Linked DNA regions of Celeribacter indicus. The protein of the gene in region 1 interacts with the protein of each later gene in a pairwise test. Links are inferred from orthologs where the notes say so. Each region holds a gene or a part of one and is shown on either strand. Other genes may lie near its edges. The genes, in order: pepT and tpiA.

What was found.
Region 2: the proteins of pepT (region 1) and tpiA interact in binary tests that used the Escherichia coli proteins (3 or more experiments, as listed by UniProt). The link is inferred for Celeribacter indicus from one-to-one orthologs.

What each region holds. Positions count from the first base shown.
Region 1 is NZ_CP004393.1:3,412,002-3,415,230, reverse strand. What follows is about bases 108-3,021. They hold pepT (peptidase T), read left to right. Parts: upstream 108-902; coding sequence 903-2,141; downstream 2,142-3,021. Other genes in these bases: P73_RS16835 (helix-turn-helix domain-containing protein), read right to left, coding at 2,154-3,021; P73_RS16845 (GGDEF domain-containing protein), read left to right, coding at 108-758. Also shown: more of P73_RS16845, read left to right, coding at 1-107; more of P73_RS16835, read right to left, coding at 3,022-3,095. UniProt on the Escherichia coli protein: Cleaves the N-terminal amino acid of tripeptides.
Region 2 is NZ_CP004393.1:2,950,163-2,953,238, forward strand. Bases 163-2,923 are described here. They hold tpiA (triose-phosphate isomerase), read left to right. Parts: upstream 163-1,050; coding sequence 1,051-1,797; downstream 1,798-2,923. Other genes in these bases: P73_RS14725 (DUF3307 domain-containing protein), read left to right, coding at 163-163; P73_RS14730 (HesB/IscA family protein), read left to right, coding at 187-546; P73_RS14735 (GFA family protein), read left to right, coding at 566-949; P73_RS14745 (FAD-dependent oxidoreductase), read right to left, coding at 1,870-2,923. Also shown: more of P73_RS14725, read left to right, coding at 1-162; more of P73_RS14745, read right to left, coding at 2,924-3,030. UniProt on the Escherichia coli protein: Involved in the gluconeogenesis. Catalyzes stereospecifically the conversion of dihydroxyacetone phosphate (DHAP) to D-glyceraldehyde-3-phosphate (G3P).

The DNA.
Region 1 (3,229 bases):
AGCGGGGGCTCAACGTGCTGAACCTCGCCTTCGGCATTTCCATCGTCGATGCGGTGGCCGAATACCGCCTCACCGCGGGAGATTTCGCCCATACCGACCTGGCGATCGAGATGCTCTATCTCGTGGAGGCGAAATCGGCGGTGCTCGAGGAGACGAAGCAGCTCAACATCCGTCTCCAGGGGGCGAAACTGATGGCGGAGGAACAGGCCTATACCGATATCCTGACCGGGTTGAGGAACCGGCGCGCGATGGATCACGTCCTCCAGCGGATGCTGCGCGGGAAGATCGCCTTCGCGATACTGCATCTCGATCTCGATTATTTCAAGCGCGTCAACGACACCTTCGGCCATGCCGCGGGGGACGCGGTGTTGCAGGCCGTGGCGGTGATCCTGCGCGAGGAGAGCCGGGGCGACGACCTGGTCGCACGGGTGGGCGGGGACGAATTCATCCTCCTTTTCACCGATGTGCTTGATCGCCGCCGGCTTCTGGGCGTGGCGGAGCGGATCATCGCCCGGCTCGAGGTTCCGATCCCCTATGAGGACGGGCTGTGCCGGATTTCCGGCTCGATCGGGATCACCGCCACCGATCTCTACCGCCATCCCGACGCCGACGAGATGATCCAGGATGCGGATCTCGCGCTCTACACCTCGAAATCCGAGGGGCGGGGGCGGGCGACGCTCTTCGACCCGGCGCGGCACCACCGCCCCGCGGCCGGGACGGGGCGGGCGCGGCCGGGCGCCCGTGACAGGCCGCCTTGATGGCGCCTCGGCATCGTCCTGAGACCGGCTTGACACCCACGCGCGGGGGGCCGCTTAAGCCGCCGTCTCGATCGGTGGTGCTCGGGTCCGCTTGACACCTGCGCGCGCGGGGCGCTTTCTGGGCCCGACCGCGAAGGAGGCATCATGGCAGGGGAATTCGACCGCGAACTCGAGGACAGGCTGACGCGCTATGCCGCAATCGACAGCCAGAGCGACGACAGCTCCGCGCGCAGGCCCAGCACGGAGGTGCAGTTCGACATGCTGCGCCTGCTCGAGCGCGAGCTTCGGGAGATGGGGGCGCAGGATGTGGTGCTGACCGGCTACGGCACGGTGCTCGCCACGGTGCCGGGGCGGGCGGAGGCGCCGGCGATCGGCTTTCTCGCCCATGTGGACACCGCGCCGCAATTTTGCGCGACCGGGGTGAAACCGCGGGTGGTGCGGGGCTATGACGGGGGCGAGATCCGCTTTCCCGACGATCCCGCGCTCGTGCTTTCGCCGGAGGCCTGTCCCTATCTCGGGGAGAAGCGGGGCGACGACATCGTGACCGCCTCCGGCACAACGCTCCTGGGGGCCGACGACAAGGCGGGGGTCGCGGTCATCATGACGGCGGCGCGGCAGCTCCTGTCGCGGCAGGGGCCTGCGCACGGACCGGTGCGCATCGCCTTTACCCCGGACGAGGAGATCGGGCGCGGCGTGGATCCGCGCCTGCCGGAGGATCTGGGGGTGGAGTTCGCCTATACGTTCGACGGCGGGCGCCTGGGCGAGATCGAATACGAGACCTTTTCGGCGGACGGGGCGGAGGTGCGCATCACCGGCGTGTCGATCCATCCCGGCACGGCGAAGGGCCGGCTCGTCAACGCGCTGCATCTTGCCGCGCGGATCGTGGAGACGCTGCCGCAGGCGACGATGACGCCGGAGACGACGGAGGGGCGGGAGGGGTTCATCCATGTCACCGAGCTCGACGGCACCGCGGCGGAGGCGACGATCCGGCTGATCCTGCGCGACTTCGAGCGCGAGGGGCTGGCGCAGAAGGGCGAGATCCTGCGCAAGGTCTGTGCGGCGGTGGCGGCGGGAGAGCCGCGGGCGACGGTCGCCTGCGAGATCCGGCCGCAATATCGCAACATGCGCTATTGGCTCGAGGAGGACATGAGGCCGGTGCGGCTTGCGGAGGCGGCCTGCCGCGCCATCGGGGTCACGCCGGTCTCGACACCGATCCGGGGCGGCACGGACGGGTCGCGTCTGACCGAGATGGGCGTGCCGACGCCCAACCTGTTCACCGGCATGCAGAACCTGCACGGGCCGCTCGAATGGATCTCGGTGCAGGACATGGCGAAGGCGACGGAGCTCATGCTCGCGCTGGTCGCGGAGGCGGCGCGGGGCTGATCCGCGCCGCTCTCAGCATGGGCGCGGGCGGCGCAGGGTGTCGGAGGGGCGTTCGCCGAACATCGCGCGATAGCTCTGGGCGAAGCGTCCCCAGTGCAGGTAGCCGAATTCCATGCTGACATCGGACACGCGCGTGTCCTCCGGGCCGGCGAGGCGCAGGCGGCGGTAGACTTCGCTGAGGCGGCGGCCCTTGAGCACGTCGTCGAGCCGCATCCCGGTCTCTTCGAGGCAGATGGTGCGGAGCGTGGCGCGGTCGCGGCCGAGCAGGCGCGCGAGATGGCCGACGGAGAGCGTTTCGGCGGTCAGGCCGTCGCAGGCCGCCAGCAGGTCGTTGAGCAGGCCGCGGCGGTGCCGAAACGGCACCATGCCGCGGCTGTCGGACTGCGCCCAGAGCGTGATCCGGTCGAGCAGGAGGTCGGGCGCAAGGGCGAGCAGGCTGTCGCTGGCAAGCCCGGTGCGGGCGCTTTCGAGCAGGGCGAGCATCCAGTCGGCGATGGCCTGCGCCTCCGTCCCGCGGATGAGGCGCGCGGCGGCGCCGAACCGGTCGGGCAGCATCGCGCGCGGGACGGTCAGGAGCACGTAATCGGCATCGCCGCGGGTGATGACGTGGTAATTTTCCTCCGGCACATGCAGCGTCCCGACCCCGCGCGCCATCCGGTCGGAGACCTGTGCGAGCTTCACCGGGCGTCCGACGGAAAAGCCGAAGCACAGGTGGGTTTCGGGCAGGCGGAAGGCGTTTTCGACGCAGAGGTTGACGGTTTCGCGGCTGAGCGAGATCTCGCCCCAGTCGAGCGTGGTGACATGGCCGCTGAAGGCGCCGGGAGCGAGCTGGCGATAGATCTGGTCCCAGCCGTCGAGGGCGGCCTCCTGGTCGAGGAAACAGTCGAAATGGCTCTCGCGCAGCCGTGCGGGTGCGGAGGGAGCGGAGAGGTCGCGGGAGGCGTTGGTGAACATCTGGGGCCGGTCCGGGTGAAGCAGTGGCCTCACTCTGCGCGCGGGGCGCGAGATGAAGTCAAGGCTTTGGCTCGGGAAACTGGCGCATTTTGCAAACTGCTGAACGAATAGGCATATTTTTCCGGGAAGAGCGG
Region 2 (3,076 bases), 460 kb from region 1 along the record:
GAAATCCGTCCTGCGCTTCGAGGCGACGCAGGACGGGCGGATGGCCGAATGGGTGATCATCGGCACGCTCGCCTCCTTCGGCTGGGCGATTTCCGTGGCGCTCGCGGTGATGTTCCTGTCCGCACAGCTTCCCCCGCTTGGAATCACGCCGCTCACGCCCTAGATTGGGGGCAAAGGAGATCGCACATGTTCGGCATTCCCGGAAAACAGGCCGTGACCATGACGCCCGCCGCAGCGGCGCAGATCGCGAAGCTCATGGCGAAGGACGGGTCCAAGGGCCTGCGCATCGGCATCAAGAAGGGCGGCTGCGCGGGCATGGAATACACCATGGATTACGTGGCCGAGATCGACCCGATGGACGAGGTCGTGGAACAGGACGGCGCGCGGGTGATGATCGCGCCGATGGCGCAGATGTTCCTCTTCGGCACGGAAATCGACTATCAGGTTTCGCTGCTCGAGGCGGGCTTCAGGTTCCGCAACCCGAATGTCGTCGACGAATGCGGCTGCGGCGAGTCGATCAAGTTCGACGCCGCCCTGGGCAAATAGGCCCGCCGGACCGGTGACGATGGTCAGGGGCAGATGCGACTGCGGCGGGGTCCGCTTCGAACTTCCCGCGGTGCGGGACACCGTCATCCTCTGCCATTGCAGCCAGTGCCGCCGCATCAGCGGCCATGTCTGGGCCTCGACCGAGGCGCCGTTCGACAGCCTCACCTTCATCGCCGGCGACAGCCTGCGCTGGTATGCCTCCTCCGACCGCGCCACGCGCGGCTTTTGCGCCACCTGCGGATCGAGCCTGTTCTACCGGCGCAACGGCGCGGCGGGCCTCGCCATCGCCGCGGGCTGCCTCGAGGACACGACCGGCATGCGGATCGGCAAGCACATCTTCGTCGCGGACAAGGGCGACTATTATCCCCGGCCCGAGGACGCGCCCGCCTTCGACAGCCGCTGAGCGCCGCGCCGCCCGCATCGGACTGTCGGGTTGACTGTCCGCGAAACTCGGCAATGATGCCCGGACGATACTCGAACCGACAGGAATGGGAGGGCGTGCGCATGGCTCGCAAACTGGCCGCTGGCAACTGGAAGATGAACGGGCTCAGATCCGCGCTCGCGGAGGCGAAGACGCTCGCGGACATGTTCCCCGCCCCCTCCGTCGACATCCTGCTCTGCCCTCCCGCGACGCTGCTCTCCGGCATGGCCGAGATGCTCTCCGGGACATCAGTGGAGGTGGGCGGACAGGACTGCCACACGGCCGCCTCGGGCGCCCATACCGGCGACATCTCCGCCGCGATGCTGGCGGATGCCGGCGCGGGCTATGTGATCCTCGGCCATTCCGAGCGCCGCGCGGATCACGGCGAGACCGACCACCTCGTCTCGCTGAAGACCACCGCCGCCCTCGCGGCAGGGCTCGTCCCCATCGTCTGCGTGGGCGAGACCTTCGCACAGCGCGAGGCGGGGGAGACGCTGGGGATCATCCGCGCCCAGCTCTCCGGCTCGCTGCCGGAGGACTGCGATCCCGCACGGCTCGTGATCGCCTACGAACCGGTCTGGGCCATCGGCTCCGGAAAGACCCCGACCCTCGCGCAGATCGCGGAGGTCCATGACGACATGCGCGCCACGCTCTCCGCCCGCTTCGGCGACGCTGCGGCGGATATCCCGCTGCTCTACGGCGGATCGGTGAAACCCGGCAATGCGATGGAGATCTTCGACACCTCCAATGTCGACGGCGCGCTCGTCGGCGGGGCCTCGCTCAAGGCCGCCGATTTCTCCGGCATCGTCAAGGCGCTGGAAGAGGCGTAGCCGCGCCCGCCCTCTTTCCGCACCCCCTCCTCCTTTGTGCACGAAATACTCCCGCCGGAGGCGCCCGGCGGATCAGCCGGCCGTGACGTCGTGATCATAGAGCCAGCCGAACCGCTCGACCGCCTGCCGCGGGGCAAGCTGCCCGGCGAGGCGCAGCGCAGCATGGCCGAAGAGGCGCGGAACCCCCTTCAGGTGATAGTTGCGCGCATTCGCATTGGCCGCCCCGATCACCCGCAGGACACGGTCGCGCCGCCTTGCCTGATAGACAGGAAGCGCCTGTTCGAGCGGCAGCGTGGCGAGGCATTCCGCCAGGACCCAGGCATCCTCGAGCGCCATGTTCGCCCCCTGCGCGAGGAAGGGCAGCGTCGGATGGGCGGCATCGCCGAGGAGCGCGCTGCGCCGGGAATGCCAGCGCGCGGCGACCGGGTGGCGAAAAAGGCCCCAGCGGGACACGTCCGACACCCGCGAAAGCAGCCCCGTCACCTCTGGACAGAACCCGTTGAAACGGCGCCTCAGGTCGTCGGGTTCGCCGGGATGGTTCCAGCCCTCCTCGCGCCATTCCGCCCGCTCCTCCACCGCGACGATGTTCATCAGCCTGCCGCCGCGCAGGGGATAGCTCACCACATGCCGCCCCGCCTCCATATGCACCACCGCCACCGCCGGCTCGGTGCCGAGGGCGGGCACCGTCGCGCGCCAGGCGGTCTGGCCGGTGAAGAACGGCTCTTCCGGCCCGTTGAGCCGCGGGCGCAGCCTCGATTTCACCCCGTCGGCCCCGAGCACGATCTCATGCCGCCGCGTCCCGCCCGCCGCGAAGACCAGATCGACACCGGCGGCCTCCTCCCGGACCTCGGCGACCTCATGGGACAGGTGCACGGCGACACCGAGGTCGCGCAGCCCCGCCTCGAGCAGCCCGATGAGATCGGCGCGGTGCATCAGCAGGAAATCCGCCCCCGGACGCGCGGCCGCGAAATCGAGAGACAGCACCTCGCGCCCCGTCCGCCCGTCCGCCAGCCGCACGCCCTCCGAGCGCATCGCCTGCGCGGCCGCGTCGAGGCCGAGCGCCGCGAGCACCCGTGCGCCGTTCGGCGTGATCTGGAGCCCCGCCCCGACCTCCGCGATCCGCGGCGCCTGTTCGTAGAGCGTCACCTTCGCCCCGCGGAGTGCCAGCGCGCGCGCCACCGCGAGCCCGGCGACACCCGCCCCCAAGACCGCCACATCCTGACCGATCAGCATTGCCTGCCTGTCCTTTCCGCCTGCGCCCCAAAAGAAAACACCGGGC